DNA from 4 places in the Streptomyces sp. NPDC025793 genome. Region 2 is predicted to be linked to each of the others. Evidence: riboswitches for the same ligand, from Rfam matches in the RefSeq annotation. Region 2 holds a riboswitch; each other region holds the start of a gene.
What was found. Region 2 has a riboswitch for S-adenosylmethionine ahead of ACZ4MF_RS43730 (putative leader peptide). Riboswitches for the same ligand answer to the same signal wherever they lie in the genome.
Positions count from the first base shown of each region.

Region 1: it holds a riboswitch for S-adenosylmethionine, as region 2 does, so the genes downstream of both, ACZ4MF_RS01775 (aminotransferase class V-fold PLP-dependent enzyme) here and ACZ4MF_RS43730 (putative leader peptide) in region 2, are expected to answer to the same signal.
Region 3: it holds a riboswitch for S-adenosylmethionine, as region 2 does, so the genes downstream of both, thrC (threonine synthase) here and ACZ4MF_RS43730 (putative leader peptide) in region 2, are expected to answer to the same signal.
Region 4: it holds a riboswitch for S-adenosylmethionine, as region 2 does, so the genes downstream of both, ACZ4MF_RS10695 (putative leader peptide) here and ACZ4MF_RS43730 (putative leader peptide) in region 2, are expected to answer to the same signal.

Region 1 is NZ_JBVHMR010000001.1:364,429-372,129, reverse strand. Features, by position in the region: gene ACZ4MF_RS01795 (NYN domain-containing protein) at 1-839, opposite strand, end outside; gene ACZ4MF_RS01790 (hypothetical protein) at 878-1,117, opposite strand; gene ACZ4MF_RS01785 (rhomboid family intramembrane serine protease) at 1,272-2,015, shown strand; gene ACZ4MF_RS01780 (Lrp/AsnC family transcriptional regulator) at 2,012-2,293, shown strand; gene ACZ4MF_RS01775 (aminotransferase class V-fold PLP-dependent enzyme) at 2,331-3,707, opposite strand; SAM riboswitch class IV at 3,889-4,005, opposite strand; gene trpD (anthranilate phosphoribosyltransferase) at 4,080-5,144, opposite strand; gene qcrB (cytochrome bc1 complex cytochrome b subunit) at 5,271-6,908, opposite strand; gene qcrA (cytochrome bc1 complex Rieske iron-sulfur subunit) at 6,905-7,701, opposite strand, start outside.
Region 2 is NZ_JBVHMR010000056.1:15,356-23,056, reverse strand. Features, by position in the region: gene ACZ4MF_RS43750 (dipeptide ABC transporter ATP-binding protein) at 1-701, opposite strand, end outside; gene ACZ4MF_RS43745 (ABC transporter permease) at 698-1,621, opposite strand; gene ACZ4MF_RS43740 (ABC transporter permease) at 1,618-2,577, opposite strand; gene ACZ4MF_RS43735 (ABC transporter substrate-binding protein) at 2,581-4,146, opposite strand; gene ACZ4MF_RS43730 (putative leader peptide) at 4,419-4,535, opposite strand; SAM riboswitch class IV at 4,570-4,683, opposite strand; gene ACZ4MF_RS43725 (DUF1684 domain-containing protein) at 4,772-5,596, opposite strand; gene ACZ4MF_RS43720 (LLM class F420-dependent oxidoreductase) at 5,672-6,595, opposite strand; gene ACZ4MF_RS43715 (NtaA/DmoA family FMN-dependent monooxygenase) at 6,687-7,701, opposite strand, start outside.
Region 3 is NZ_JBVHMR010000003.1:421,940-429,640, reverse strand. Features, by position in the region: gene otsB (trehalose-phosphatase) at 1-227, shown strand, start outside; gene ACZ4MF_RS09450 (alpha,alpha-trehalose-phosphate synthase (UDP-forming)) at 215-1,654, opposite strand; gene ACZ4MF_RS09445 (glucosyl-3-phosphoglycerate synthase) at 1,737-2,681, opposite strand; SAM riboswitch class I at 2,865-3,012, shown strand; gene thrC (threonine synthase) at 3,030-4,313, shown strand; gene ACZ4MF_RS09435 (MoaD/ThiS family protein) at 4,310-4,585, shown strand; gene ACZ4MF_RS09430 (cold-shock protein) at 5,017-5,220, shown strand; gene groL (chaperonin GroEL) at 5,541-7,163, shown strand; gene ACZ4MF_RS09420 (hypothetical protein) at 7,264-7,578, opposite strand; gene ACZ4MF_RS09415 (L,D-transpeptidase) at 7,624-7,701, opposite strand, start outside.
Region 4 is NZ_JBVHMR010000004.1:102,139-109,839, reverse strand. Features, by position in the region: gene ACZ4MF_RS10710 (SpoIIE family protein phosphatase) at 9-2,867, opposite strand; gene ACZ4MF_RS10705 (ATP-binding cassette domain-containing protein) at 2,864-4,039, opposite strand; gene ACZ4MF_RS10700 (ABC transporter substrate-binding protein) at 4,043-5,662, opposite strand; gene ACZ4MF_RS10695 (putative leader peptide) at 5,858-5,974, opposite strand; SAM riboswitch class IV at 6,008-6,121, opposite strand; partial or broken gene ACZ4MF_RS10690 (DUF1684 domain-containing protein) at 6,176-6,368, opposite strand; gene ACZ4MF_RS10685 (hypothetical protein) at 6,586-6,840, shown strand; gene ACZ4MF_RS10680 (SAM-dependent methyltransferase) at 6,913-7,701, opposite strand, start outside.

The sequences.
Region 1 (7,701 bases), on a different contig from region 2:
AGGGCGAGTTCGCGCCGCAGGCCCTGGGCGGCGTCCAGCAGGGTGTCCAGCAGCAGCCGTACCCGCATGTCCTCCACGCTGCGGCCCTCGCGGGCGGCGCGCCGGGTGGCCTCCAGGGCCGCCTCCGCCTCGCCGAGCCGGGCCTTGAGCCGCCGCGACTCGCTCTCGGCGGCCGACACCTGCGTCTGCGCCTCGGCCCGTACGGCGTCCATCTCGGTCTGCGCCTTGCGCAGAGCGGCCTCGCCACGCTTGACGTCGCTGTGGGCGGCCCGGAGCTTGCGGTGCAGCGACTCCGCCTCCTTCTTCGCCGACTCCAGCTCCGCGCGCAGCCGTTCCGCCTCGGCGCGGGTGTGCTCGCGGGCCTGCGCCAGCTCGGCGCGCAGCCGCTCCAGCTCGACCCGGCTCTCCTCGTCCACCCGCTCGGCGTCGGCGCGCTGGGCCTCCTCGCCGGCCGCGGCGACCAGCTTCACCCAGCCCGCGGGGCGCAGTACGTAGGCCGCGGCCGCCACGTCGAGCGGGTCCGCGGCCGGGGGCGGGGAGCCGGAGTCGAGGGCGCCGGTGAGTTCCGGCTGCGCCTCTCTGAGCTTCTCCCCGATCCGCTGCCGGAACAGCGGATCGGTCTCCAGCGCCGCCGCCATCGCGTTTCCGGCGAACTTGGCCCGGCGACTGGGGGTGAACCGGGCGTACTGCCGCAATTGGGCGGGCAGTTCGGACATGGTCAGGCCGCCGAAGCCGTCCGAGACGATCTGCACGACCCGCCGGCGCACGCCGTCGGGCAGCGGACGGTCAAGCACCTCGGCGGTGCCGTCGCCCGGCCCCCCGCCTGCGGTCTCCACCATCCGTCACACCCCAATGCCTCTACGGGGCCGTCTCCCTCTCAGGAGTCGGCGCCCGGCCTGTCCACGAGCTCCACCTGGTCCACCGCGTTGCACCAGCGGCAGCGCACCGATTCGATGGTCTCACTGACCACCTCGCGCTCCTCCACCGTCGGGTCGCCGGCCAGATCGAGATGGACGTACTCGACGACCTTCGACGAACGGGTCACGTCGAACCGGGTCAGGTTGCCGCACAGGGTGCAGCGCCACCGGGTGGTCGCGGTCGGCAGGGGAACCGTCATCGTGGCAGTCCGCTTCCTTCTCGTGCTCTGTTCCGCGCCGTCGGCCGACGCGTGTGGCCGTAACCCTACGGCCTGGCAGGGACTCGCCGCCCGTCCGTCCACGACGGCGAGGCGGTCTGTCGGCATGCATCCCGTTACGTCATGCTCTGTGTTCATGATCAGCGAGTGGAGCGCGACGGCCGGCCGGACTCTCAGAGCGGTGCGGAGCACCTCGGCACCCATCACCTACGGGCTCATCGCGCTGTGCAGCCTGATCTTCGTGCTGGGCCCGGCCTCCGGGCTCACCCCCGGCTACGGCTCCGGGGAGGCCCTCGCGGCCGCCCAGCAGGCCTACTTCCGGCACTGGGGCGTGGTCCCGGCCGAGTTGTTCGGCGGGCCGGCCCGCGAGATCCTCACGCCCGCCACGGCCCTGTTCGTCCACGGCAGCTGGGTGCACCTGCTCGGCAACATGCTGTTCCTCTTCGTCTTCGGGGCGATGACGGAGGAGCGGATGGGCCGGATCGAGTTCACCCTGTTCTACGCCGGATGCGGCTACCTGGCCCTGCTCGGGTACGCGGTCGCCAACGCCGACTCCGCACAGTCGCTGGTGGGCGCCTCGGGTGCCATCTCGGCGGTCCTCGGCGCGTTCCTGTATCTCTTCCCCCGGGCCCGGGTGACCAGTCTGCTGCCGTTCCTCCTCTTCGTGCCGCTGCGGTTCCCCGCCTGGGTCGTGCTGCCGTTCTGGGTGGCGGTGCAGTGGGCGGCGGCGAGCCAGGCCTCCGAGGGGCCCGGGGTGGCGTATCTGGCGCACCTGGTGGGGTTCGGGCTGGGCTTCCTCTACGCGTGGGTGCGCTACGGGCGTGGGACTAGAGTGAAGTGCACCCCAGCTCCGGCCCCCGAGGGAGAGAACCAGCCGTGATCACCGCGATCGTCCTCATCAAGACCAGCGTGGACCGGATCCCCGAGATCGCGGAGCAGATCGCCTCGCTGGACTCGGTCAGCGAGGTCTTCTCCGTCACGGGCACGTACGACCTGATCGCGATGGTCCGGGTGGGCCGGCACGAGGAACTGGCCGACGTCATCCCCGGCCGGATCAGCAAGATCCCCGGCGTGGAGGCCACCGACACCCACGTGGCCTTCCGCACCTACTCCCAGCACGACCTGGAGGCGGCCTTCGCGATCGGACTGGACTCCTGACCGGCTGAAAGCCGCCTCGGAACGGGCGTACGAACCCTCACACCGCCGGCACGCAGCGGCCGTCCTGCGTGCGGTACGTCCACCGGGCACCCTCGGTCACCAGTTCCCGCACGGCGGTCACGAAGCGCTCGACGTGCTCGTCGGGGGTGCCCGCGCCGAAGCTCACGCGGATGGCGTTGAGGGACTTCTCGCCGGGGGCCGCCTCGGGGGCGCCGCACTCGCCCTGGGTCTGGGGGTCGCTGCCGAGCAGGGTGCGGACCAGCGGGTGGGCGCAGAAGAGGCCGTCGCGGACGCCGATGCCGTACTCGGCGGAGAGCGCGGCGGCGAAGTGGGAGCTGTTCCAGCCCTCCACCACGAAGGAGATCACGCCGACGCGCGGGGCGTCGTCGCCGAACAGGGACAGCACCTTCACCTGCGGCACCGCGGCCAGGCCCGCGCGGACCTTCGCGATCAGGTGCTCCTCGCGGGCCACCAGGTTCTCCCAGCCGGCCTCGGTGAGCGCCTTGCAGGCCGACGCGACGGCGTAGGCACCGATGACGTTCGGGGAGCCCGCCTCGTGCCGGGCGGCGCTCTCGTGCCACTCCACGGCCACTCCCCCGTCCGGACGCCGGGTGACCGTGCGGCTCGCGCCGCCGCCCGCGAGGTACGGCTCGGCCGCGCGCAGCCAGTCCGCGCGGCCCGCGAGGACGCCGGAGCCGAAGGGCGCGTACAGCTTGTGCCCGGAGAAGGCGACCCAGTCGACGTCCAGGTCGCGCACGTCCACCGGGTGGTGCGGGGCCAGCTGGGCGGCGTCCAGGACGATCCGGGCGCCGTGGGCGTGCGCGGCGGCGGCCAGCTCGCGCACCGGCCACAGCTCGCCGGTGACGTTGGAGGCGCCGGTGACGCAGACCAGGGCCGGGCCGTACCCCTCTTGAATAGATGCAGTGCGGTCGGCGAGGGCCCGCTCCAGGGTCTCGACCGCCTGGCGCGGGGTGCGCGGGGCGTTGAGGTAGGTGACCCGCGCGTCCTGCCAGGGCAGCAGGGAGGCGTGGTGCTCGGTCTCGAAGACGAAGACCTGGCAGCCGGCGGGCAGGGCACGGGCGAGCAGGTTGAGCGAGTCCGTGGTCGAGCGGGTGAAGACCACCTGGTCGTCGGCGCGGCAGCCGAGGAACTCGGCGACCGTCCTGCGGGCGTTCTCGAACAGGTCGGTCGAGAGCTGCGAGAGGTAGCCGGCGCCGCGGTGGACGCTGCCGTAGTACGGCGCGTAGGCGGCGACGTCGTCCCAGACGCGCTGGAGCGCGGGGGCGCTGGCCGCGTAGTCGAGCGCCGCGTAGGTGACCTCGCCACCGGTCACGAGCGGGACGGTGACATCCCGGCCCAGAACGGGCAGGGGGGAGCAAACGGACTGGTCGGCGGCAGCGGTGAAGACAGACATGAGTGGACTCCCGTGAGGACGTACGCCGAAGGAGCCGAAGACGACACGGGGCGGCGTACGGAAAGAAGAGAAAAGGGGATGCGGAGGCGGGGCTCTGCGGCCCTATCGCATTCGCTTGCTCACGGAAGGCTCCCTCGAACGACCAGGACCCCTGGCCCCACACTCTCAGAAGTGTGCGAGGGGTCCGCGCTTGCCGTAGACCTCGCTGCCTACGACCTGGTCTTCACCCGGGGCACCCCGCCACGGACGGAGGGTTGCCGGACAGTCGGCCGGGGCCTCATGACTGTCACTCATGACCTGGTTCAGGAACCTACGTCAACTGATCGTCGTCCCGCAACCCCGGTCCGGATCGCGGGACGCCCGTCGTGACCGCTATGCGTTGGTCGCCGCCACCCAGCGCTCCAGCGCCCGCTTCGCCGCGCCCGAGTCGATCGACTCGACGGCCCGGGCCATGCCGGCGCCGAGCTGCTCGGCGAGCGGGGTGTCCGTCGGGTCCAGGGCGACGAGGGCCGCCGCCGAGTTCAGTACGACGGCGTCCCGGACCGGGCCCCGCTCGCCGTCCAGCAGCCGGCGGGCCACCTCCGCGTTGTGGGCCGGGTCGCCGCCGCGCAGGGCCTCCACGGGGACGAGGTCGATACCGACGTCGCGTGGGTCGAAGACCTCCTCGGTGACCTTGCCGTCCCGTACGACCCAGACATGGGACGTGGCCGTCGTCGTCAGCTCGTCCAGGCCGTCGTCGCCGCGGAAGACCAGCGCGGAGTTGCCGCGCTCCGCGAGCACGCCCGCGACGATCGGCGCCTCCCGCGCGACGGCCACGCCGACCGCCTGGGACCGCACCTTCGCCGGGTTGGTGAGGGGACCGAGCAGGTTGAACACCGTCCGGATGCCCAACTGGCCGCGGGCGGCGCCGACATGACGCAGCGCCGGATGGAACTTGACCGCGAAGCAGAAGGTGATGCCGGCCTCCTCGGCGACCTCGGCCACCCGCCGGGGCGTGAGGTCGAGGTTGACGCCCAGCTTCTCCAGGACGTCGGAGGCACCGGAGGCGGAGGAGGCGGCGCGGTTGCCGTGCTTCACGACCTTGGCGCCCGTACCGGCGACGACCAGCGAGGACATCGTGGAGATGTTCACCGTCCGCGCTCCGTCGCCGCCCGTGCCGACGATGTCGACGGTGCGGCCCGGCACCTCGATCACGTTCGCGTGCTCGTACATCGTGCGGACCAGGCCGGTGATCTCCTCGACCGTCTGTCCCTTGGCCCGCAGGGCCACCGCGAACCCGGCGATCTGGGCGTCGGTCGCCTCGCCGCGCATGATCCGGTCCATCGCCCAGGCGGTGTCGTCGGCGGACAGGTTCTCGCCGTTCAGCAGGCCGTTCAGCAGGGCGGGCCAGGAGCGGCCCGCCGCGGTGTCGCCTCCAGCGGGGGTCACAGCGCTCATGGTCGCTCCTGAGGGTCGTACCTGCGAAATCGTCGTCCGATCCCACCCTATCGGCCCCGGGACAGGGCGAAGGGCCCCGTCCGGCTTGCGGACGGGGCCCTTCGGCGTGGCGTGGCGACGCGGGGATCAGTGGTGGCCGTGGCCGCTCGTGATCTCCTTGTACTCGTCGACGGTCGGCTTCGGGATCTGGTTGTCCTCGCCGTAGTAGGCGCTGGACAGCTTGGCCCGCAGCTTCTCCGAGGTTCCGACCTTGCGCTGGACCCCGTTCTCGTCGACCACCGGACCGATGGCGGCCGGCTCGTACTGGTGGTGCGCGGTGAGCGTGTGCAGCTGCTCCTGGCTGAGCGGCTCGTGCACCTCGATGAACTCACCGTGCGGCAGCCGCTTGATGATGCCGGTCTCGCGACCGTGCAGCACCTTCTCGCGGTCGCGGCGCTGGAGGCCCAGGCAGATCCGCTTGGTGACGAGGAACGCCAGGACCGGTCCGACGAAGAAGAAGATCCGGACGAAGTAGGTGACGGCGTTGATCGACAGGTGGAAGTGCGTGGCCCACAGGTCGTTGCCGCCGCCGACCAGCAGCGTCAGGTACAGCGTCATCCAGGCGACACCGAGACCCGTACGGGTCGGGGCGTTGCGCGGGCGGTCCAGGATGTGGTGCTCGCTCTTGTCGCCGGTGACCCAGGACTCGATGAACGGGTAGACCGCGATCGCCACGAGGACCAGCGGGAAGATCACCAGCGGGATGAACACACCCAGGACGAGCGTGTGACCCCAGAGGTTGATCTCCCAGCCCGGCATGAACCGGATCAGGCCCTCGGAGAAGCCCATGTACCAGTCGGGCTGGGCGCCGGTGGACACCTGGTCCGGACGGTAGGGGCCCATGGCCCAGATCGGGTTGATCTGGGCGACCGCCGCGATGAACGCGATGACACCGAAGACCAGGAAGAAGAAGCCTCCGGCCTTGGCCATGTAGACCGGCAGCAGCGGCATGCCGACGACGTTCTTCTCGGTCTTCCCGGGACCCGCGAACTGCGTGTGCTTGTGGTAGAAGACCAGGATCAGGTGGCCCACCATCAGGCCGAGCATGATGCCCGGCAGCAGCAGGATGTGGATCGAGTAGAACCGGGCCACGAAGTCGTGACCGGGGAACTCGCCGCCGAAGAGGAACATCGACAGGTACGTGCCGACGATCGGCACGGACAGGATCGCGCCCTCCATGAAGCGGACACCGGTGCCGGAGAGCAGGTCGTCCGGCAGCGAGTAACCGGTGAAGCCGGTGAACATGCCGAGGACGAACAGCAGGAAGCCGAACAGCCAGTTGATCTCACGCGGCTTGCGGAACGCACCGGTGAAGAACACGCGCATCATGTGCACGAACATGCCGGCGAGGAAGATCAGCGCGGCCCAGTGGTGGATCTGCCGCATGAGCAGACCACCGCGCACGTCGAAGGAGATGTGCAGGGTCGAGTTGAACGCCTCGGACATCAGCTGTCCCTGGAGCGGGACATACGAGCCGTGGTACACGACCTCGTTCATCGACGGGTGGAAGAACAGTGTCAGATAGACACCCGTCAGGATGATGATGATGAAGCTGTACATGCACACTTCGCCCAACATGAACGACCAGTGGTCGGGGAAGATCTTGCGCATGTTGCTCTTGGCCAGGGAGTAGATCCCGAGTCGGCCGTCGGCCCAGTCGGCGACGCGCTCGCCGGCCGGGGCCTTCCCGCGTGCGCGGGGGGATTCGTTCGCTGCAGTACTCATCCGCGCTCCCAGAATGCAGGACCGACGGGCTCCTCGAAGTCGCCGAGCGCCTCGAGGTAACCGTCACTGTCCACGCCGATGCGCAGTTGCGGCAGGGCGTGGCCGGCGGGGCCGAAGATCACTCGGGCACCGTCGGAGAGGTCGAAGGTGGACTGGTGGCACGGGCACAGCACGTGGTGCGTCTGCTGCTCGTACAGCGAGATCGGGCAGCCGACGTGGGTGCAGATCTTCGAGAACGCGACGACGCCCTGGTGCGACCAGTCGAGCTCGCGCTTGTCCTTGATGTTCTCCGGCTGGAGCCGGACGATCATCAGGGCGGCCTTGGCGATCTCGTTCTGGAAGTCCTCGCTGGTCTCCTCCAGGCCGTCGGGCTTGGCGAAGGTGAGCGAGCCGACCGCGACGTCCTCGGGGCGCAGCGGCTGGTTCGTGTTCATGTTGACCAGGCGCTTGCCCTTGGCCCACATGGTGTGCCGCAGCTTGTCCTTCGGGGCCGGGCCGAGACCGCCGAGCAGGAAGACGCCGGAGAGCGGCACCATGGCCAGCGCGCCGAACATCGTGTTGCGGATCAGCTTGCGGCGGCCGAGGCCGGACTCGGCGGCACCCTGGCGGAAGTCGGCCATGACCTTCGCGCGCACCTCGGGCGAGGCCTCGATCGCGTGCCGGTCGTCGGCGACCTCCACGTCGGACATCAGGGTGCGGGCCCAGTGGACCGCGCCCGCGCCGATGCAGAACAGCGCCACCGCGAGGGTCACACCGAGCGCGAAGTTCAGCGCGCTGAGGTGACCGATCGGGA
Region 2 (7,701 bases):
TGGGCCCGGTCGGCGGCGATCCCGAGGTCGTGGGTCACGAGCAGGACCGCGGTGCCCGACTCCTCGGTGAGGCGCTGGAGATGGTCGAGGATGACCCGTTGGACGGTGACGTCGAGGGCGCTGGTCGGCTCGTCGGCGATGATCAGTTCGGGCTTCGCGGCGATGGCGATGGCGATCAGGGCGCGTTGCCGCATGCCGCCGGACAGTTCGTGCGGGTACTGCCGTGCGCGGGTGGCCGCGTCGGGCAGCCCGGCCCGGTCCAGCACGGCGATCGCCTCGGCGGGGGCCGATCGGCGGGTCGCCAGACCATGGATGCGCAGCACCTCGGCGACCTGCTCGCCGATCCGCTTGACTGGGTTGAGCGAGACGGTCGGGTCCTGGGGCACCAGTCCGATACGTGTCCCGCGTACGGTGCGCAGTTCCGCCTCCGATAGGGTGGTCAGGTCGTGTCGGCCGAAGCGGACGGTGCCCGCGTCGATGCTGCCGTTCGCCGACAGGAGCCGGGTGATGGCGTGGGCGGTCGTGCTCTTGCCGGAGCCGGACTCGCCGACCACCGCCGTCACCTGCCCCGGCCACACGTCGAGGTCCACGCCCCGGACGGCCTCGACGGTGCCGCCCCGGGTGCGGTACGACACCGACAGGCCGCGTATCTGAAGCAGTGGTGTGCTCACGTCCTCACCGTTCTCACGTTCGTCGGTCATCGCTGCCGGGACCATTCGCCGTCCAGTGCCCGGGCGATGCGGTTGGTGGACAGTACAGTCGCGGCGATCGCCAGCCCGGGCAGCGCGGTCAGCCACCAGGCGTTGGCGAGGTAGTTGCGACCATCGGAGATCAACGTCCCCCACTCCGGGGCCGGCGGGGGCGCCCCGTAGCCGAGGAAGCTCAGCGCCGACACGGCCAGGATGGAGGAGCCGAAGTCGAGGGTGGCCAACACGATCACCGGGCCCGCCGCATTGGGCAGCACATGCCGGCCCAGCACCGAGTACCAGCGCGCTCCGCTGGCGCGTGAGGCCTCGACGAAGACGGCCTGCCGTACCCGCAGCACCTCCGCGCGCGCCACCCGCGCGAACGCGGCCACACTGGCGATGCCGACCGCGACCGCCACCTTCACCGTGCCGTAGCCCAGCGCGGTGACCAGGGCCAGGGACATGAACAACGCGGGGATGGACAGCAGTACGTCGACGAAGCGCATCAGCGCGTCGTCCACCCAGCGGCCCACGAACCCGGCGACGACCCCCAGCAGACCGCCGACCACGAACGCGACCAGCACGGCGATCAGCGTGGCCTTCAGGGACAGTTGGGCGCCGTGGACGACCCGGGAGAACACATCGCGGCCCAACTCGTCGGTGCCGAACCAGTGACTGCCGCTCGGGCCGCGGAAGTTCTGCGACGGCACGCCCTTCAGCGGGTCCTGCGAGGTGAACAGGTCGGGCCAGAACGAGGCCAGCACCACCAGCACGAGGACGACCACCGACAACAGCAGCCCCGGGCGGCGCACCACGAACCGCAGCAGCCGGCGTACGTCCACGCGGCGCCCGGGATCAGGCCCCGGCCCCGCCGCGACCGGGCGGGCCAGTCCCAGTGCCGCTTCGGCAGGGTCGTCGACAAGGCTCTGGCTCATGCGAGGGCCGCCTCTCTGTCCGAGGTCACCACGATCCGGGGGTCGAGGAGTGGATAGACCAGGTCGATGACCAGGTTCGTCGTCACGAAGATCAGCGCCCCGAACACCACCACCCCCTGGACCAGCGGAATGTCCTGGGCGGTGACCGCCGCGGCGGTGACGCGGCCGAGGCCGTCGCGGGAGAACACCGTCTCGACGACCACCGAACCGGCGATCAGCTGCCCCACCAGCAGACCGACGACCGTCAGCGCCGGGAGAGAGGCGTTGCGCAGCGCGTGCCGCAGATGCACCCGCCACCGGCCGGCGCCCTTGGCCCGGGCAGTCTCCACATACGCCTGGTCCAGTGCGGTGAGCAGGCTCTTTGCGAGCACCTGCGCGATCTGCGCGCCGGTCGGCACCGCCAGAGTCAGCGCAGGCAATACCAGCCCCTTGAATCCGTCGTTGCCGAACGCGGGGAACCAGTGCAGCCGGAAGGAGAACGCCTCGACGAGCAGCAGCCCCACCCAGAACGTCGGGACAGACACCCCAAGCGGCGGCAGCGACAGCAGCAGCTGCCGCAGCCAGCGCCGAGAGGTATAGGTGGCCAGCACCGCCAGACCGCCGCCGAGGGCCACCGCGAGCAGCAGGGCCGCCCCGGTCAGCTGCAGTGTCTGCGGCAGCGCGTCGGCCAGCGTCGAGGTGACAGGGCGGCCGGTGGCGACCGAGTCGCCGAAGTCCCCGCGCACCGCCCGGCCGAGGTATCCGGCGTACTGCACCAGTACCGGCTTGTCGAAGCCGTACTCGTGCCGCAGGGCGGCGATCTGCCGGGGGTCGACCTGCCCCGAGTCCATTCCGGCACTGGCCATCGCCGTGACCGGGTCGCCCGGCAGGTAGTCCAGCACCAGGAACGAGACCGTGTAGGCCGCCCACAGCACCCCGGCCGCCTGGGCGAGCCGTTTGATCACATAGCGGCGCATGCGCTAGCCGATCCAGGTGTCGTGCAGCTGGATCCGGCTGGAGGCGTCGAAGTTCACGTCGTGCACCTTCTTCGCCACACCCAGCTGGGTCTGGAGCTCCACCACCGGCACGTAGTAGGCGTTCTGCACGAGCGACTGCTGTGCCTGGGTGACCAGTTGCCTGCGCTTGGCCGCGTCGACGGTCGCGGCCTGCTCGGACAGCGCCGTGTCGAGGGAACTCGCAGGCAGGTGGTAGAAGTTGGCCAGCTGGGTGGAGAAGGAGCTGCGCAGGATGTCCGGGTCGGCGCGGGTCACGTTCCCCCACACCGCGTCGAAGTCACCCGACTGGAGGGTCGGGGCGAACTGCGTGACCTGGAGCTGCTTGAGGACCACGTCGACACCGACGGCCTTGAGCTGCTGCTGGATCAGCTCCAGCGCGGGCTGGTTGGTGGAGGCGTTGGGGAACCACTTGACGGTCAGGCTCAGCTTCCTGCCGTCCTTGGTGCGGATGCCGTCGCTGCCGGTCTTCCAGCCGGCCGTGTCCAGCAGCGACTTGGCTTTGGCCGCGTCGGACGCCAGGTCGGAGGCGAGGCTGGTGTAGTCGGGTGTGGTGTGCGCAAGGACGCTGGTCGCCGCCTGGGTGCCGGTGGGGAAGACCGTGTCGGCGATCTGCTGTCGGTCGACAGCCAACAGAATCGCCTGGCGCACCCTCGCGTCCTTCAGGGCCGGCTGCGAGTTGTTGAGGCCGAGACCGAACACGACGCCGGGATTGGCTCGTCGCCGCAGGGTGACCTGACCGCCCTTGAGCGCCGCCTCGTTGGCCTTGCCCACGCTGCTGATCGCGTCGACCTGGCCGGACTGGAGACTTCCGGCCCGTACGCCCGCCTCCGGGACGACCTTGAACACCAGCTTGTCCAGGTACGCCTCGCCCTTCTTGCTCCACCGCGAGGAACCCCACGCGTATCCCGTGCGTTTGGCCAGGGTGATCGACTGGTTCTGCACGTACTGCTTCAACACGAAGGGCCCGGACCCGATCACCCCGTCGCTGCACTTCTGCTGCGGGGTCTTCTTCACGCTCGCCGACGACTCGATCCCCAGCGAGTGGGTCGAAGTGGCCTGCAGGAACTGGGCGTTGGGCTCGCTGAAGGTCACCTTGACGGTGAGCGGGTCGACCACCGTGGTGCTCTTGACGCCGCTCAGATAGCCCTCGGCGAGCGTCCCCAGGGCGCCGAGCTTCGGCACCGCGTCGAAGTTGTCCTTGACCACCTGCGCGGTCAGCTGCGAGCCGTCGCTGAAGGTGACGCCCGACCTCAGATGGAACGTGAACGTCGTGGCGTCGGAGCTGATGTCCCAGCTCTTCGCCAGCCACGGCACGATCTTGCCGGTCTCGGGGTCCTGGTCGGTCAGTGAGTCCACGATCTGGCGCACCGAGTAGATGGTCTCGTTGCTGGCGACCTGCTGCGGATCCACGCAGCCGGCGTCCGAACCCACCGCGAAGGTCAGGGTGCCGCCGGACTTGGGCTGCCCGGCGCCGCTGCCGGAATCGCCGCCGCCGGAGCCGCAGGCGGTCAGCAGAACACTGGTGGTCACAAGGGCGGTCAGTGCCGCCCAACGGGAGGTTCCGACATCGGAAAGTGCAGTCACGGAGGGCTTCTCCTACTCGTGTCACCAGGCACGGGTGCGGTGCAGGGCATGGCCGTGCGTGGGCGTGCGGCCCCGGCCGGCGCGACGCCGGTGCCGGGGGAGCGCTGTGCAAACGGGGATCAGAAGGAAAAAGGAGGGATCAAAGACAGACGGAGATCAGGCGCAGGCGGGTGCGGCGACGACAGGTGCCGTTCCGCGACCAGCGGCGGGAAGGCCCGTCAGACCTGACAGAGACAGCTGGTCGAGCGCTTGAGGTCGATGTGGCGTCGACGCGAGAGCCGGGAGAACACGGTGGCGCCGGCGAAGCGGGCGCTGAGGTCACCACCGTGCCGCATATCGGTCCTCCACCAATCCGGCCCTGGTCACGGGGCCACGCGCTTGCGGAGATCCTCGGTGATCCCGCCGGGCTTTCACCTGGAGCACCCCACCGCGCGGGAGGGTTGCCGGTCAGCGAGTCAGGGCTTGACGCTGACACTCAATGCCGTTCGTGATCGTACGGAGCGGTCTTGTCGTACGTCAATGGCGCAAAAGGACGCCCTGTAAGGGGAGTCGGGGCGAGAGCGCGTCCAGCTCAGGAGCCGCCGCGCTCGCGGGGGATCTTCTGGCCGGCCTCGATCGCCGCCGGCAGCCGGTTCTCGGCCGGGGGCAGCGGGCAGGTGGCCAGGTCCGTGTAGGCGCACGGCAGGTTGGTGGCACGGTTGAAGTCCAGGACGACCGTACCGTCGGCGGCGGGCGGATCGAGGGCCAGGGCCCGGTTGGCGGCGTAGGTGGTGACCCCGGAGGTCTCGTCGGTGAACAGCACCATCAGACGGCCCGCGCCGTGGCCGGGGAACGCGGTCAGCGACAGCGGGCGCCCGTCGAGCTCGAACTCGACTCTGCCCGGGGCGTCGTAGACATGCTCAAGGCCCTCGACCGCGGCGCCCACGGTGGTCGGCCGCGGAGTGTCGAAGGGGATGTAGCGACCCGTCACGGCCCAGCGCGGGTCGGGGGCGTAGGCGGGCGTTCCGGTGAAAGCCGTGCGCAGCGGCGCCTCCGGGTGCCGGGGGCGCACGATGTCCTGGCCGCCGCGCTTGGCGACCTCGATGACGGCGTCTCCCCAGAGGGCGTCGACGCCGCCGCGCTCGGGAAGCACGCCGAAGCGGTGCTCGCCGTACACGGGCGTCCCGTTGACGACCAATTCCTCGCCCTCGTCGAGGTCTACGACGACGCCTTCGGGGCCGGTGCGCCACGCGCCGGGCGCGTCCGGGAAGCGCTGGGGTCGGTCGTCGAGCCAGTGCAGGCCGGTGACCGCCAGGAACCCGTGCGGGGCGGCGAGCTGGGCCTCCTGGGCTCGGTACCACTCCAGCCAGGTCTCGGTGAAGGCGTGGAGGTCCGTGGTGGTGGCCTCGGTGGTCATGGGGAATCTCCTTTGTGGCGGGGGGGGGTGCCTTCGGGCAGGGGATGCAGGGTGTTGTCGAGCGGACGGGTGTACTCAGCCGGCCAGTTCGCCGAGGAGTCGCCAGGTGCGTCGGCGATCGGCTTCTCCCGCGATCTCGGTGCCCGAGAACACGACCTCGGTGGCGCCGGCGTCGCGGTAACGGCGTACCTCGGCCTCGACCGCCTTCTCGTCGCCGATCACGGCCAGGTCGGCGGCCCGCCGGCCGCCGGAGAGTTCGATGACCCGGGCGTAGGACGGGATCTGTTCGTAGAAGGCGAGGTTCTCGGTGGCCTTGGCCCGCACCGCGTCGACGTCGTCCGTGACCACGCCGGGCACCAGGGCCACGATCCTGGGCGCGGGGCGGTCTGCGGCCTCGGCCGCGGCGTTCAGGGCGGGCACGATGTGGTCCGCCAGGGCGCGAGGTCCTGCCAGATACGGCAGGATTCCGTCGGCAAGCTCGCCGCTGACCCGCAGAGCCTGCGGCCCCATCGCGGCGACGAGCAGGGGGACGCCGTTCTCGGCACCTGGTACCCGCGCCGGTACCGGAGTGGTGGCGGTGAGCAGCTCGCCGTGAAAGTCGGCCGTACCGGTCTTGGTCAACTGCCGCAGGGCGGTGAGGAATTCGCGCAGCCGGGCGATGGGTCGTTCGAAGGGCAGGCCGAAGCCCGTCTCCGTCAGCAGTTTCGTGCCCAGAGCCAGACCGAGGTGATAGCGGCCGTGGGTCGCGGCCTGGGCGGTCTGGGCCTGGCTGGAGACGAGCAGCGGGTGCCGGCCGAAGACGGGGATAGCGGAGGTGCCGACCTGCAGTCCGGGCACCTCGCGCCCGACGATCCCCGCGAGCTGGGGTGAGTCCGCGCCGAAGGTCTGCCCGAACCAGGCCGACGTGACACCGAACTCCGCGGCTTCCTGGGCCAGTTGGACGGTTGCGTCGACCTGGTTCGGCGCGTCGGACGCGTTGAGCGCTACTCCAACAGTCATGTCAGTCAGAACGGGCGTCGGCCGAACCCGCATTCCGGTCGGCGTGTGACAGCTTCTTGTCAGTCATGTGTACAAGGGCCGGCTCGGCGGCTCAGCCCGCCTGTCGTCGGTCCGGTGCGGACCTGTGGGTGAGGGGTGCGCGCAGGCCGAGGTGCTCGCGCAGGGTGGTGCCGGTGTACTCGGTGCGGTAGATCCCGCGTTCCTGCAGTCCCGGGACGAGCAGGTCGACGATGTCGTCGAGGCCGTCGGGGATGAGGTAGGGCGTGACGTTGAAGCCGTCGATCGCGCCGTGCCGCACGAAGTGCGCGAACTTGTCGGCCAGGCCGGACGGGGTGCCGACGTGCCCGCGCTGTGGGCCGAGCGCGATGACGGTCTCGCGCAGCGACCAGCCGTGCGCCTCCGCCTTCGCCCGCCATTCGGCCACCACCGCGCGCGGGTCGGTGATGCGCCGGGCGCCGAAGGAGCCGTCGTTCTCGGCGACGACCGGATCCTCCTTGGGCAGCGGGCCGTCGGCGTCGCGGTCGGACAGGTCGATGCCCCACAGCAGTCCGGCGATCCCCAGCGCCGTGGCGGGTGTGACCTGCTGGAGCCGGATCCAGCGCTTCTTCTCCTGGGCCTCCTCCTCGGTGGCGCCGATGATGATCTCGGTGCCGGGCAGGATCCGCAGGTCGTCGTCGGGTCGGCCGACGGCGCGCAGGCGGGTGCGTATGTCCTCGGCGAAGGCGAGTGCGTCGTCGAAGACGTTGCCGTGCGCGGAGAAGATGACGTCGGCGTTGCGGGCGGCGAAGTCGCGCCCCTCGCCGGAGTCACCGGCCTGGAAGATCACCGGGTGGCCCTGGGCGCTTCGCGGCAGGGTCGGGGCGAGGTCGACGTCGAACTGCGGTCCGCGGTGCCGTACTCGGCGTACGGCACCGGGCACCGACCATTCCCGTGCACCCGCGGAGTCGGCGATTGCTCCGTCCCCCCAGCCGTCCCACAACGCGCGGGCCACGGTGAGGAACTCCTCGGCGCGCCGATAGCGGTCGGCGTGGTCGAGGTAGCCGCCGCGGCGGAAGTTCGCGCCGGTCCAGGCGTTGTCCGTGGTCACCACGTTCCAGCCGGCGCGG
Region 3 (7,701 bases), on a different contig from region 2:
GCGCCGGCCCGGTCCTCTACGCCGGCGACGACCTCGGCGACCTGCCCGCCTACGCCACCGTCGAACGCCTCCGCGCCGACGGCGTCCCCGGCCTCCTGGTGTGCAGCGGCAGCACGGAGGTCACGGAACTGGCGGAGCGGGCCGACATGGTCGTCGACGGCCCCGCCGGTGTCGTACACCTGCTGCGCGCCCTCGCCGATCAGCTGGGCGCCGATCAGCCGGGCTGAAGCTCCTCCAGCGCCCGCAGCTGGTCCATGAACCACTGGGCCGGAGGCAGCGCGGTGGCCGCCGCCGCCAGTCGCTTGGCGCGCTCCGCCCGCTCCTCCGGCCGCAGCGACAGCGCCTCGTGCAGGGCGCGCGCGGTCTCCAGCACGTCGTAGGGGTTCACCGTGAACGCGTCCGCGCGCAGCTCCTCGTACGCCCCGGCCTCCCGCGACAGCACCAGCGCGCAGCCCTCCTCGGAGAGCACCGGCACCTCCTTGGCGACCAGGTTCATGCCGTCCCGGATGGGGTTGACCAGAGCCACGTCGGCGAGGCGGTACGCGGCCAGCGAGCGCGCGAAGTCGTCCTTGACGTGGAGTACGACCGGGGTCCAACCGGGCGTCCCGTAGCGGGAGTTGATGTCGTCCGCGACCCGCCGCACCTCGGCCGTGTAGTCCCGGTACACCGCGAGGTCCTGCCGGGACGGGTACGCGAACGCCACGTGGACGACGTTCTCGCGCCACTCGGGGTGGTCGTCCAGCAGCTGCCGGTAGGCCAGCAGCCCGCGCACGATGTTCTTGGACAGCTCGGTGCGGTCGACGCGCACGATGGTCCTGCGCCCCGCGCCGATCTCCGCCCGCAGCGCGGCCATCCGTTCGGTCACGTCCGGCCGGTGCGCCCGCTCGCGCAGGAAGTCCGCGTCCGCGCCGAGCCCGTGCACCCCGATCGCCGTACCCGAGAGGCTGTCCGGACCCAGCACCGCCGTGCAGCACGCCGTGAACGCGTCCGCCCAGCGCCGGGTCAGGAAGGCCGTCCGGTCCGCGCCCAGCATGCCGTGCAGCAGCGCGGCGGCGATGTCGTCGGGCAGCAGGCGGAAGTAGTCCGGCGGCGCCCAGGGAGTGTGCGAGAAGTGGCCGATGCGCAGGTCGGGGCGGAGCGCGCGGAGCATGCCGGGCGCGAGGCACAGGTGGTAGTCCTGCACCAGCACGGCCGCCCCCTCGGCGGCCTCCTCGGCCAGCGCCTCGGCGAACGCGCGGTTGTAGGCCTCGTACGACGCCCACTGCCGGTGGAACTCCGCGTCGAAGACCGGTTCCAGCGGGGTCTGGTACAGCATGTGGTGGACGAACCAGAGCACGGAGTTCGCGATGCCGTTGTACGCGTCGGCGTGCACGGCCGGGTCGACGTCCAGCATCCGCACCCGCTGCCCGCCGGTGTCCTCGGCCGGCAGCAGCCCGCCGCCCGCCCGCCGTACGGCCTCCCGGTCGCCGTCGCCGAGCGCCGCGCACACCCATACGGCGCGGGCGTCCGGGCCGATGGCCGACAGCCCCGAGACCAGCCCCCCGCCGCCCCGCCTGGCCCGCAGCGAACCGCCCTCGCCGTCCGCGTCGAGCGTGTACGAAACCGGGCCGCGATTGGACGCGACCAACACCTCGGCACCGTGCGTGGAAGCCATGGTCCTCAACCTAGCCCGGCCCGGAAACGCTCAAACGTACGGCCACGTCCGACGCCCCGCCCGTATACGAAGTCCGGCGAAGTCACGCCACCCGGCGCTCGGCGTACTCCGCGATCTCCGTCATCGGCGGCCGTTCCTCCGTGTCCACGGAGTACGTCCGTGGCGCGAAGCCGTCCTCGTCCCGCTCGAACTGGGTCAGGGCGGGGCGGATCAGATGGCCGCGGGCCAGCCGGAGCTGGGCGGTGCGGTAGATCGCGGCGGCCATCCGGCCGAGCGCCTGCCCGTCCTGGTGCCGGTGCTTGCGGACCCCGACGTCCACCTGGGCGAGGGCGTCCAGGCCCACCAGGTGCAGCGCGTCCACCAGCATGCCCAGCTCCACGCCGTAGCCGACGGGGAAGGGGAGCTGTTCCAGCAGGCTGCGCCGGGCCGCGTACTCGCCGCCCAGCGGCTGCACGAAGCCGGCCAACTGCGGCCAGTGCATGTTGAGCAGTGGGCGGGCCATCAGCTCGGTGACCCGGCCGCCCTGCCCGGCGGCACCGGCGAGCGGGCGGTCGTACATGGCCTTCACCAGCGAGATCCCGGGGTCGGTGAGGAGCGGGCCGACGATGCCGGAGACGAAGTCGGCGGAGAACTCGCGCAGGTCCGCGTCGACGAAGCAGATGATGTCGCCGCGGGTCACGAGGAGCGAGCGCCACAGGACCTCGCCCTTGCCGGGAACGGGCGGGATGCGCGGCAGGATCGCGTCACGGTGGACGACCCGGGCGCCCGCGGCGGCGGCGACCTCGGAGGTGCGGTCGGTGGAGCCGGAGTCGACGACGACGAGCTCGTCGACGAGCGGGACCCGCTCCATCAGCTCGCGGCGGATGACCGCGACGATGTCGCCGACGGTCTCCTCCTCGTCGAGCGCGGGCAGCACGACGCTGATCGTCTGTCCCGTGCGCTGCTTGGCGGCCAGTATCCGCTGGAGCGGGCGATCGGTCACGGACCAGGAGCGGGTGGCCAGCCAGCGCTCTACTTCTTCCAGCACGCTCTGCGGCTCCTCACTGTTCGTGATCACAGGTGGTGACTGTGTGATCCATCTCGCGGTTCGGACGACTATCTCAACTGTCCTGGCCTTCGGTTACAGTCTTGAACAACGCCGGTGACCATCGCATGTCGGGGGCGCGGGCGCGCACGACTCGTGCGTACAACTGCTCATACAACCGCATACCGCTCATCCAGAGGGGCAGAGGGACACGGCCCGATGAAGCCCCGGCAACCCTCCAGTCGGTTCTTGGCACGTTGACGTGGCGAGGCTCCCGGCTAGGGAAGGTGCCAAATCCGTCTCACGGCGAGATGCGTCGTGAGGAAGATGAGGAGAAAGGGCCTCGCCTCCATGGCTGTGCAGACAGTTGCAAGCACCTCCACCTCCCCCGTCGACCTCGGTCCGGCCGCGGCCCTCAGCTGTCGCGAGTGCGGTCACCGTGTCCCGCTCGGCCCGGTCTTCGCGTGCGAGGAGTGTTTCGGCCCGCTGGAGATCGCCTACGACTTCTCGGCCTACGACACCGAGGAACTGCGGGCCCGCATCGAGGCCGGACCCGCGAACATCTGGCGGTACGCCCCCCTGCTGCCCGTCCCGGCCGACGTGGCGGACAAGCCGAACATCAACCCCGGCTGGACCAAGCTCGTCAAGGCCGACAACCTCGCCCGTGAACTGGGCGTCACCGGCGGCCTGTTCGTCAAGGACGACTCCGGCAACCCGACGCACTCCTTCAAGGACCGCGTCGTCGCCCAGGCCCTGGAGGCCGCCCGCGCCTTCGGCTTCACCACCCTGTCCTGCTCCTCCACGGGCAACCTGGCCGGTGCCGTCGGCGCCGCCGCCGCCCGCGCCGGCTTCCGCTCCTGCGTGTTCATCCCGCACGACCTGGAGCAGGGCAAGGTCGTCATGGCCGCGGTCTACGGCGGCGAACTCGTCGGCATCGAGGGCAACTACGACGACGTGAACCGCTTCTGCTCCGAGCTGATCGGCGACCCGGCCGGCGAGGGCTGGGGCTTCGTCAACGTCAACCTGCGGCCGTACTACGCCGAGGGCTCCAAGACGCTGGCGTACGAGATCTGCGAGCAGCTCGGCTGGCGGCTGCCGGACCAGATCGTGATCCCGATCGCCTCCGGCTCCCAGCTGACGAAGATCGACAAGGGTCTCCAGGAGCTCATCAAGCTCGGGCTGGTCGAGGACAGGCCGTACAAGATCTTCGGCGCCCAGGCCGAGGGCTGCTCGCCGGTGTCGACCGCGTACAAGGCCGGGCACGACGTGGTCCGCCCCCAGAAGCCGAACACCATCGCCAAGTCCCTCGCCATCGGCAACCCGGCCGACGGGCCGTACGTGCTGGACATCGCCCGCCGCACCGGCGGTGCGGTGGAGGACGTGACGGACGAGGAAGTCGTCGACGCGATCAAGCTGCTGGCCCGCACCGAGGGCATCTTCGCCGAGACGGCGGGCGGTGTGACGGTCGGCGTCACCCGCAAGCTGGTCAAGGCCGGCGTCCTGGACCCGACGAAGACCACGGTCGTCCTCAACACCGGCGACGGCCTGAAGACCCTCGACGCGGTGGCCGGCACGGGTCTCACCGCCACCATCCGTCCGACCCTGGACTCCTTCCGAGAGGCTGGCCTCGCATGAGCGTGACCGTTCGCATCCCCACCATCCTGCGCACCTACACCGGCGGCCAGGCCGAGGTCGCCGCCGAGGGCGCGACCCTCGCCCAGGTCATCGAGGACCTGGAGAAGAACCACACCGGGATCGCCGCCCGCGTCCTGGACGACCAGGGCAAGCTGCGCCGGTTCGTGAACGTGTACGTCAATGACGACGACGTGCGCTTCGAGCAGGGCCTGGAAACCGCGACCCCGGACGGCGCCGGAGTCTCCATCATTCCGGCGGTCGCCGGCGGCTGATCATTACCGTCGGTAATCTCGGTTACCGATTGTTCATCGAATGGCCTCCCCCGTGAGAGAAACGGAGGGGGCCATTCAGTGTGATTGAGCGCGGTACAGTTGGGGAACGCGTTCCGGACCTGAAGGTCGCGGTCCCGGATTTCGCACCGCGAGCCCGATAAGAAGTAGCCAAACTATGCGGGCTTTCTGCGGCTTTTGTTCCACTTTGTACGGCCCGACTTGCCCTGTATTCGGCCGTATTTTAGGCAGATTCCGGACCGTCGTCGTCCAGATTTCTCGTCCGATTGACCTGTTGCAGACGGCAGTTGGACAGATACATTCAGCCGCGGTCGACGCGTTCCGGCGCACGCCCCCGACCGATGGGGGGTGAGGTCTGACCCGGGTCCGCGAAGTGTGGATCTGTGCAAGGGCCAGTAATAGGGGAGTTAGGCATGGCTCAGGGCACCGTCAAGTGGTTCAACGCGGAGAAGGGGTACGGCTTCATCGCGGTCGACGGTGGTGCGGACGTCTTCGTCCATTACAGCGCCATTCAGATGGACGGCTACCGCACCCTGGAAGAGGGGCAGCGGGTGGAGTTCGAGATCTCGCAGGGCCAGAAGGGCCCGCAGGCCGACATGGTTCGCCTCAGCGCCTGAACGTTTCTTGTCCGAAGGGCCTGCACCTCGCGAGGGGTGCGGGCCCTTCGCCGTGCCCGGCTGCCCCGTTCCGCCGCGCCCGGATCCTCTGTTCGCGGGCGGCTGAGCGCGCGCCCCGACCCCCGAAGGCGCTTGCACTCGACAGGGGCGAGTGCTAATCATTGGCGTTAGCACTCTGAAGGTGAGAGTGACAAAGAAGGACCGGGTCGGTGAGGCCCGCAGGCCACGTGGGGCAAGGAACCACAGGCCGGCGAGCCGTCCGTCGCGGGCGCGGGCGCGGTCCGAAGGAATCACCCCCAGTCCTGGAGGGACCACTTCACATGGCCAAGATCATCGCGTTCGACGAGGAGGCGCGGCGCGGCCTCGAGCGCGGCATGAACCAGCTCGCGGACGCCGTCAAGGTGACGCTCGGCCCCAAGGGCCGCAACGTCGTCCTCGAGAAGAAGTGGGGCGCCCCCACGATCACCAACGATGGTGTCTCCATCGCCAAGGAGATCGAGCTCGAGGACCCGTACGAGAAGATCGGCGCCGAGCTGGTCAAGGAAGTCGCCAAGAAGACGGACGACGTCGCCGGTGACGGTACGACCACCGCGACCGTGCTCGCCCAGGCCCTGGTCAAGGAAGGCCTGCGCAACGTCGCCGCCGGTGCCAACCCGATGGCCCTGAAGCGCGGTATCGAGAAGGCCGTCGAGGCCGTCTCCGCCGCCCTGCTGGAGCAGGCGAAGGACGTAGAGACCAAGGAGCAGATCGCCTCCACCGCGTCCATCTCCGCCGCCGACACCCAGATCGGCGAGCTCATCGCCGAGGCCATGGACAAGGTCGGCAAGGAAGGCGTCATCACCGTCGAGGAGAGCAACACCTTCGGTCTGGAGCTTGAGCTCACCGAGGGCATGCGCTTCGACAAGGGCTACATCTCGGCCTACTTCGCGACCGACATGGAGCGCATGGAGGCGGCGCTGGAGGACCCGTACATCCTCATCGCCAACTCCAAGATCTCCTCGGTCAAGGACCTGCTCCCGCTCCTGGAGAAGGTCATGCAGTCGGGCAAGCCGCTGCTGATCATCGCCGAGGACGTCGAGGGCGAGGCCCTGTCGACCCTGGTCGTCAACAAGATCCGCGGCACCTTCAAGTCCGTCGCCGTCAAGGCCCCGGGCTTCGGCGACCGCCGCAAGGCCATGCTCGGCGACATCGCCATCCTCACGGGTGGCGAGGTCATCTCCGAGGAGGTCGGCCTCAAGCTGGAGAACGCGACCCTGGACCTCCTGGGCCGCGCCCGCAAGGTCGTCATCACCAAGGACGAGACCACCATCGTCGACGGCGCCGGCTCCTCGGAGCAGGTGGGCGGCCGCGTGAACCAGATCCGCGCCGAGATCGAGAACAGCGACTCGGACTACGACCGCGAGAAGCTCCAGGAGCGCCTGGCCAAGCTCGCGGGCGGCGTCGCGGTCATCAAGGCCGGTGCCGCCACCGAGGTGGAGCTCAAGGAGCGCAAGCACCGCATCGAGGACGCCGTGCGCAACGCCAAGGCGGCCGTCGAGGAGGGCATCGTCGCCGGTGGTGGCGTGGCCCTGCTGCAGGCCTCCTCGGTCTTCGAGAAGCTGGACCTGGAGGGTGACGAGGCGACCGGCGCCAACGCCGTGAAGCTCGCGCTGGAGGCCCCGCTGAAGCAGATCGCCGCCAACGGTGGCCTTGAGGGCGGCGTCGTCGTGGAGAAGGTGCGCAACCTGGCCGTCGGCCACGGTCTGAACGCCGCCACGGGCGAATACGTCGACATGATCGCCGAGGGCATCATCGACCCGGCGAAGGTGACGCGTTCCGCGCTGCAGAACGCGGCCTCCATCGCCGCGCTGTTCCTCACCACCGAGGCCGTCATCGCCGACAAGCCGGAGAAGGCCGCCGCGGCCGCTCCGGGCGGCATGCCGGGCGGTGACATGGACTTCTGATCGACCTGACGGTTGATCGCCTGTCCTTCGGACCGAGGGCGGCACTTCCAGCTTCCGGCTGGGGGTGCCGCCCTCGGGCGTTCTCGGTCGGCGTAGTCCTTCAGCTTCTCGGCGTCGCGGTCGCGGGAGGTGATGTCCACGGCCATGAGAGCGCCGTCGGTTTCGACCGCTCCCCGTGCCCCCTGAAGTGTCCTTCCGGCGCGAGGAAGCCGTCCGTACGGGCGCGGCGCCTGCGGTAGGCCTCGGCTTTCACGCCCTGCTCGGGCACGAGGTTCAGCTCGGGACGCTGCTGCATGCACTGACGGAGCAGCCACATGAAGATCTCGCCGTGGTTGCCGTCCGGCATGTCCACGGACGGTGTCCGCATCCGCTCCAACCCGAGCACCTCGGGCACGGTGCTCGGTCCCTGCTGCACCGGCGAACGCCTGGCGCTCGTTGTGGCGCGAACAGCGCGCCGCGCCTAGGCCTTCGGCGTGACCGCCGACAGCGTGTCGCCCGGGGTCAGTCTGTTGTAGAGCCAGACGGCGTCCTTGGGGTC
Region 4 (7,701 bases), on a different contig from region 2:
CCAGCCTTCTACAGCGCGATGTCGTCCCACTGGTCGAGCAGGGAGTCGCCGAGTCCCTCCGCCTCCGGCGTGGCGTCGTGCGCCAGGGACCGCTCGGCCCAGATGACCTTGCCGGTGGCGGTGTAGCGGGTCCCCCAGCGTTCGGCGAAGCGGGCGACCAGGAAGAGTCCGCGGCCGCCCTCGTCGGTGAGCTTGGCCCGGCGCAGCCGCGGCGAGGTGCTGCTGCCGTCGGCGACCTCGAAGATCAGGGTGCCCGCCTCGGGGCTGCCGTCCGGCTCCGTACGGAGCAGTCGTACGGTGATGGGCTCGGCTCCGTAGCGGACGGCGTTGGTGATCAGCTCGCTGAGGATGAGTTCGGCGGTGAAGACGACCTGCTCCAGCCCCCATTCCGTCAGCCGGCGGGCGCAGGCGGTGCGTACCGGGGCCACCGCCGCCGGGTCACGGGGCACCTCCCACTCGGCGACCTGAGCCGGTCCGAGCCGGCGCGTGCGGGCCACCAGCAGCGCGATGTCGTCCCGGGGCCGGTCGGACAGCATGGCCTCCATCACCGCCGTGCAGGTGGCCTCCGGCGTGCGCGCGGGCCCGGTCAGGGCGTCGCGCAGGGCCGCCGTGCCGGCGTCCGGGTCGCGGGTGCGGTCCTCGATCAGCCCGTCGGTGTAGAGCACCAGCCGGGCGTCCTCGGGCACGGTGAGCTCGGTGGTCTCGACCGGCAGGCCGGCGCCGAGTCCCAGCGGCGGGGAGACGGACAGCCGGGGAAAGTCGACGGTCCCGTCGGGCCGGACCACCGCCGGTCCGGGGTGGCCGGCGCTGGCGACGGCCAGTCGCCCGGAGGTGGGGTCGTAGACGGCGTACTGGCAGGTCGCCCCCGTGATCACATCCTGCTCGTGCTCCGCCGCGCCGGCCTCCTCGGCGTCGATCTGTGCCACCAGCTCGTCCAGCCGGCCCAGCAGCTCCTCCACGGGCATGTCCAGGCCGGCGAAGTTGTGCACGGCGGTGCGCAGCCGGCCCATCGTCGCCGCGGCGTGCAGACCGTGGCCGACGACATCGCCGACGACCAGCGCCACCCGGGTACCGGACAGCGGGATGACGTCGAACCAGTCCCCGCCCACCCCGGACTGGGCCGGCAGATAGCGGTAGGCGACCTCCAGGGCGGCCTGCTGGGGCAGCGCGCGGGGCAGCAGGCTGTGCTGGAGGGCGACGGCCATGGAGTGCTCGCGGGTGTAGCGGCGGGCGTTGTCGATGCACACCGCTGCCCGGGCGGCCAGCTCCTCGGCGAAGGACACGTCCTCGTCCTCGAACGGCGGGGAGCCCCGCGCGCGCCAGTAGACCACCGCGCCCAGCACCACGCCGCGGGCGCGCAGGGGCACCGCGAGCATGGAGTGGATACCGTGCTCAAGGATCCGCCGGGCACCTTCGGGCTGCTGGGCCTGCCAGGCGCCGGCGGTGCCCAGGTCCCCGACCAGGACCGGGCGGCCCTCGGCCATCGCCACGGAGACGGGGTGGGCCGGGACGGGCCGGATCAGTTCGCCGACGGGGTGGAGGGGATGGTCCGCGTCGAGTCCCGCGACGGCGCTGCGGCGCAGCTCGGTGATCTCGGCGGGCGCATAGGCGGTCTCCTCGCCGCGCAGGACCGGGTCCAGCAGATCGACGGTGGCGACGTCGGCGAACCGGGTCACCGCCACCTCGGCCAGTTCCTCGGCCGTGCGCTTCAGGTCGAGCGTGGTGCCGATCCGCATTCCGGCGTCGTAGAGGGACTGCAGCCGTTCGCGTGCCACCTCCGCCCGGCCGGTGAGGGCCCGCAGTTCGGTGGTGTCCCGGAGCGTGACGACGCTGCCGCCCGGTCCGTGCGGTGCGGTGAGCCGCTTGCTGACCGCGAGCAGCCGGTCGGCCGCCAGGTACACCTCGTCGGTGGCGGGGCGGTCCGAGGCCAGCAGGTCGGCGAGGTCCTCGTCCAGCCCCAGATCGGTGATGTGCCGCCGCTCCGCGTCCGCCGGCAGGCCCAGCAGCCGTCGGGCCTCGTCGTTGGCCAGCAGCAGCCGGCCGTCACCGCCGACGATCAGCACACCTTCGCGCACCGCGTGCAGCACCGCGTCGTGGTGCTCGTACATCCGGGTCATCTCGGTCGGCCCCAGTCCGTGGGTCTGCCGCCGCAGCCGCCGGCTCACCAGGGCCGACCCGCCCGCGGCGACGACCAGGGCGCTGGTGGCGCCGACGAGGAGGACCGGCAGCTGCCGGTTCACCCGGTGCTGCACCCTCTCGACCCTGACGGGCACGGAGACGATGGCGATGACCGAACCGCCGGGATCCTTGACGGGCACCGCCGAGACCACGGAGAGCCCCAGTGCGCCCTGGAACGTACTCGTGAACGGCTGCCCGGTCGCCGCCGCCGCGTAGGGCCCGATCACGCGTTTGCCGACCTGGCGCGGGTCGCTGTGGGCGATGGTGATCCCGTTCAGCCCGTACACGATGACGGCGTCCACGCCGGTGGTCCGCTGGGTCGCCTCGGCGTACGGCTGCAGCGCCGCGGTCGGGTTCGCGCTGTCCAGTGCCGCCACGGTCCCCGGGGCGTTCGCGAACGTCTGCGCCACGGTGAGCGTCCGGTTGCGGGCGTCCGCCCGCACGCCGCGTTGCGCCTGCACGACGAGCGCCACCAGGGCGGCGGCGACGAGCAGCATCGCAACCGCCAGCTGGAGCAGGAAGACCTGGCCCGCGAGGCTGCGCAGGCTCAGCAGCGAGCCCGACCGCCACGGCGCTACCGCCCGACGGCGCCGACCGGGCCGACGGGTCCGCAGGGAGGCGTCGGACGCGTCGGCCGCATCGGACGCGCCGGCCGCATCCTGCCCGGATTGACCGGAAACTCCGCTCATACCACCTTTCTATCGTTTCGAGGGGGTGACCACGAAGCGGCGAGGGCAGACGGGTCTGCTCGGGGACGCCGTGACGACGGCGAGTGGATCACCGTGTCCGGGCCGCCGAGGCGGTCCCGGTCGCAGGAGGGGGCGCGACCGCCGGGGATCGCCGCGAGCAGCTCACGGGTGTACGCGTGGCGGGGGCGGGTGAACAGCTCTTCCGGAGGGCCCGTCTCGACGACGCGGCCGGCCCGCATGACGGCGACCTGGTGAGCGATCTGTCGTACGACGGCCAGGTCGTGCGAGATGAAGAGGTACGCCACGCCCGGCGCGGACGGCCGCATCGGGCAGCCCGGCCCGGCCCGGCCCGGTCCAGGACGGCGACCGCCTCGGCGGGGGCCGAGCGGCGGGTCGCCAGACCATGGATACGCAGGACCTCCGCGACCTGTTCGCCGATCCGTTTCACCGGGTTGAGCGAGACCGCCCGGGTCCTGGGGCACCAGCCCGATCCGCGCTCCGCGCACGGTACGCAGCTCCGCCTCGGACAGCGCGGCGAGGTCGTGGCGGCCGAAGCGGATCGTGCCGGCGTCGATGCCGCCGTTGCCCGGCAGGAGCCGGGTGATGGCGTGGGCGGTCGTGCTCTTGCCGGAGCCGGACTCACCGACCACCGCCGTCACCTGCCCCGGCCGGACGTCGAGGTCCACGCCCCGGACGGCCGCGACCGCGCCGCCCCGGGTGCGGTACGACACGGACAGGCCGCGTATCTCCGGCAGGGGTGCGGTCACGTCGTCACCGTCCTCGTCGTTCTCCCGTTCAGCGCGCTTCTCACGGCCACCGCGGTTCTCCCGTTCATCGGTCATCGCTGCCGGGACCATTCGGACGGTCTGCGGCAGCGCGTCGGCAATGGCCCTGGTGACCGGCCGGCCGGTGGCGACCGAGTCGCCGAAGTCCCCGCGCACCGTCCGGCCGAGGTACTCGGCGTACTCGACCAGTACCGGCTTGTCGAAGCCGTACTCGTGCCGCAGGGCGGCGATCTGCCGGGGGTCGACCTGCCCCGAGTCCATTCCGGCACTGGCCATCGCCGTGACCGGGTCGCCCGGCAGGTAGTCCAGCACCAGGAACGAGACCGTGCAGGCCGCCCAGAGCACCCCGGCCGCCTGGCCGAGCCGTTTGATCACATAGCGGCGCACGGGCTAGCCGATCCAGGTGTCGTGCAGCTGGATCCGGCTGGAGGCGTCGAAGTCCAGGTCGTGCACCCTCTTCGAGACGCCCAGCTGGGTCTGCAGCTCCACCACCGGCGCGTAGTAGGCGTTCTTCACGATCAACTGCTCCGCCCGGGCGACCAGTTGCTCGCGTTCGGCCGGGGCCGTGGTCGTGGCCTGCGCGGACAGCGCCGTGTCCAGATCCCCCGCCGGCACGCGGTAGAAGTTGGCGAGCCCGGTGGAGAAGGAGCTGCGCAGGATGTCCGGGTCGGCACGGGTGCCGTTGCCCCAGGCCGCGTCGTAGTCGCCCGACTGGAGCGTCGGGGCGAACCGGGTGACCTGGAGCTGCTTGAGGGTCACGGCCACGCCGATGGCCTTGAGCTGCTGCTGGACCAGTTCCAGCGCGGGCTGGTTGGTGGCCGCGTTGGGGAACCAGTCGATGGTCAGGTTCAGCCTCGTGCCGTCCTTGGTCCGGATGCCGTCGCCGGCGGTCTTCCAGCCGGCCGCGTCCAGCAGGGACCTCGCCTTCGCCGCGTCGAAAGCCAGATCCGTGCCGAGGCCGGTGTAGTCGGGCGTGGTGTGCGCGAGGATGCTGGTGGCCGCCCGGGTGCCGGTGGGGAACACCGTGTCGGCGATCTGCTGCCTGTCGATGCCGAACACGATCGCCCGGCGTACCCGGGCGTCCTTCAGCAGCGGTCGCGCGTTGTTGAACCCGAGGCCGAACACCACACCGGGGTTGGCCCGCCGCTGGAGAGTGACCCGGCCTCCTCCGAGCGCCGCCTCGTCGGCCCTGCCGACGCTGCCGATCGCGTCCACCTGGCCGGACTGCAGACTGCCGGTCCGTACCCCCGCCTCGGGGACGACCTTGAACACCAGCCTGTCCAGGTACGCCTCGCCCCTCTTGCTCCACAGCGAGGAACCCCAGGCGTAACCGCTGCGCCGGGCCAGGGTGATCGACTGGTTCTGCACGTACCGCTGCAGCGTGAAGGGTCCGGAGCCGATCACTCCGGCACTGCACTTCTGCTGCGGTGTCCTGTGCACGCTCGCCGATGACTCGATTCCCAGCGAGTGTGTCGAAGTGGCCTGCAGGAACTGGGCGTTGGGCTTCCTGAAAGCCACCCTGACGGTGAGGGGGCCGACCACTGTGGTGCTCCTGACGCCGCTCAGGTAGCCCTCGGCCAGCGTGCCCAGCGCGCCGAGCTTGGGCACCGCGTCGAAGTTGTCCTTGACCACCTGAGCGGTCAGCCCGGACCCGTCGCTGAAGGTGACGCCCGACCTCAGGTGGAAGGTGAACGTGGTCGCGTCGGAGCTGATGTCCCAGCTCTTCGCCAGCCACGGCACGATCTTGCCGGTCCTGGGGTCCTGGTCCGTCAGGGAGTCCACGATCTGGCGCACCGAGTAGATGGTGTCGTTGCTGGCGACCTGCTGGGGGTCCACGCAGCCGGCGTCCGAACCCACCGCGAAGGTCAGGGTGCCGCCGGACCTCGCCCGGCCGCTGCCCGAGCCGGAGCCGGCGGTGCTCGACCCGCACGCGGTCAGCAGCACACTGGCGGTGAGAAGGGCGGCCAGCGCCGTCCATCGGGAGGATCTGACATCGGCAAGTGCAGTCACGGAAGGGTTTCTCCTACTCGTGTCACCAGGCACGGGGTGCCGTCCGAGGCACGGCCGCGCACGGGCGTGCGGCCCCGGCCGACAGGCGGAAACGGGGATCAGACGGAAACGGGGATCAGGCGCGGGACGGGGATCAGACGGAGACGGGAGCGGCCACGGCCGCTCCCGGCCGTCGACCGGCGGCGGGAAGGCCCGTCAGTCCTGACAGAAGCAGCTGGTCGAGCGCTTCAGGTCGATGTGGCGGCGGCGCGCAAGCCGGGAGAACACCATCGCGACGGCGAAGGAGGCACGGGGGCCGTCGCTGCGCCGCATGACCCTCCTCCGTGTCTCCGGCCCGGTCAAGGGGCCACGCGCTTGCGGGGATCGTCGGTGATTCCGCCGGGCTGTCACCTGGAGTACCCCGCCGCGTGGGAGGGTTGCCGGTCAGCGAGCCAGGGCTTCACGCCGACACTCGATGTCGATCGCGATGCTACGGAGCGGTCTCGGCGTACGTCAATGCCGTCACCGGCCGCCCTACGACCGCCCGGCTCGGGATCCGCCGCGTTCGCGGGGAATCTTCTGACCTGCCTCGATCGCCACCGGCAGTCGGTTCTCGGCCGGTGGCAGCGGGCAGGTGGCCAGGTCCGTGTAGGCGCACGGCAGGTTCGCGGCGCGGTTCGAAGTCCAGGACGACCGTACCGTCGGCGGCGGGCGCCAAGGACGCCAACCGGCCGAAGACGCGGAAGGGTTCGGCATTTGTGACCGGTGCGACGGGCGCGAACCCGGTGGGGCCCGCGGAGCCGGACAAGGGCGTTCCTGCCGGGGCGTCGCCACCACCGACACGGCGCTCGAAGAGCCGCTGATCCCAAATTGCTAAAAGACCCGCGTATAGGCTCATATCGCGTCAATTCAGGACTGCGTTCCCCGTAAGAAAGGGTCGAACCATGCGTAGGATTCAGCGCGCTGCCGTCGTGGCCGCGGTGGTCACGGGGCTGTCCGCCCTCGGCGCCGGCGCCAGCTTCGCCGACGGCTACGACGCCCCTCCCAGCCCTCCGCAGATCACCGCCGTGGCCCATTCACAGGCCCGCGCCGTAGCCGTCGGAGGCGGCACCGCGGTGGCCAACTCGCAGGCCAACGCCGTGGCGACGTGGGGCGGATACCAGTACGGTCAACCGCAGTACGCCGCCCCGTCGGCGTGACGCGGCCGACCGACGTCGGGCGCGCGGACGTCGCTGGTGCCCAGCCGGTCGAACGACCCGGCCGGGCCCCGGCTAGCGTTTGATGCCCACGCCCGCCCACAGACTGATCTGGGCGTCCGTGGGCTCCGTCCCGTCGGCCGGTCCGGCGGGCCGCCAGCGGTGGCAGCACACGATGCCGGGGTCGATCAGGTCGAGTCCGTCGAAGAAGCGGCGGACGTCGCTGTGCGAACGGAACTGCACCGGAGACCCGGACTTGGTGTAGACCTCCGCGACCTTGTTCCAGGTGACGGGGTCGAAGTCGGGCGTGCAGTGGTTCATGGCGAGGGCGCTGCCCGCCGGGAGCGGGTCGAGCAGCCGGCGGACGATGGCGTACGGGTCGTGCGGGTCGGTGATGAAGTGCATGAGCGCGTTGAGGGAGAGCGCGATCGGCTGGTCGAAGTCCAGGACCTCCGAGGCCTCCACGGCACTCATCAGCTCATCGGGGTCCCTGACGTCGGCCTCGACGTAGGCCGTGCGTCCCTGCGTCGTGCTGCGCATGAGGCGTTCGGCGTACTTCAGGACGAGGGGGTCGTTGTCGGCGTACACGACGCGGGCGTCGACCGCGACGGACTGGGCGACCTGGTGCAGGTTGGGCTCGGTCGGGATGCCCGTGCCGATGTCCAGCCACTGGCGGATGCCGTGCTCCTGCGCCAGGACCCGGGTGGCCCGGTGCATGAACGCCCGGTTCTCGCGGGCCGTCACGTAGATGCCGGGGTGGGCCTGGGCGGCGACCAGGGCCGCCTCCTTGTCGATCTCGAAGTGGTCCTTGCCGCCGAGGAAGTAGTCGTACATCCGGGCCGAGTGCGCCTTGCTCGTGTCGAG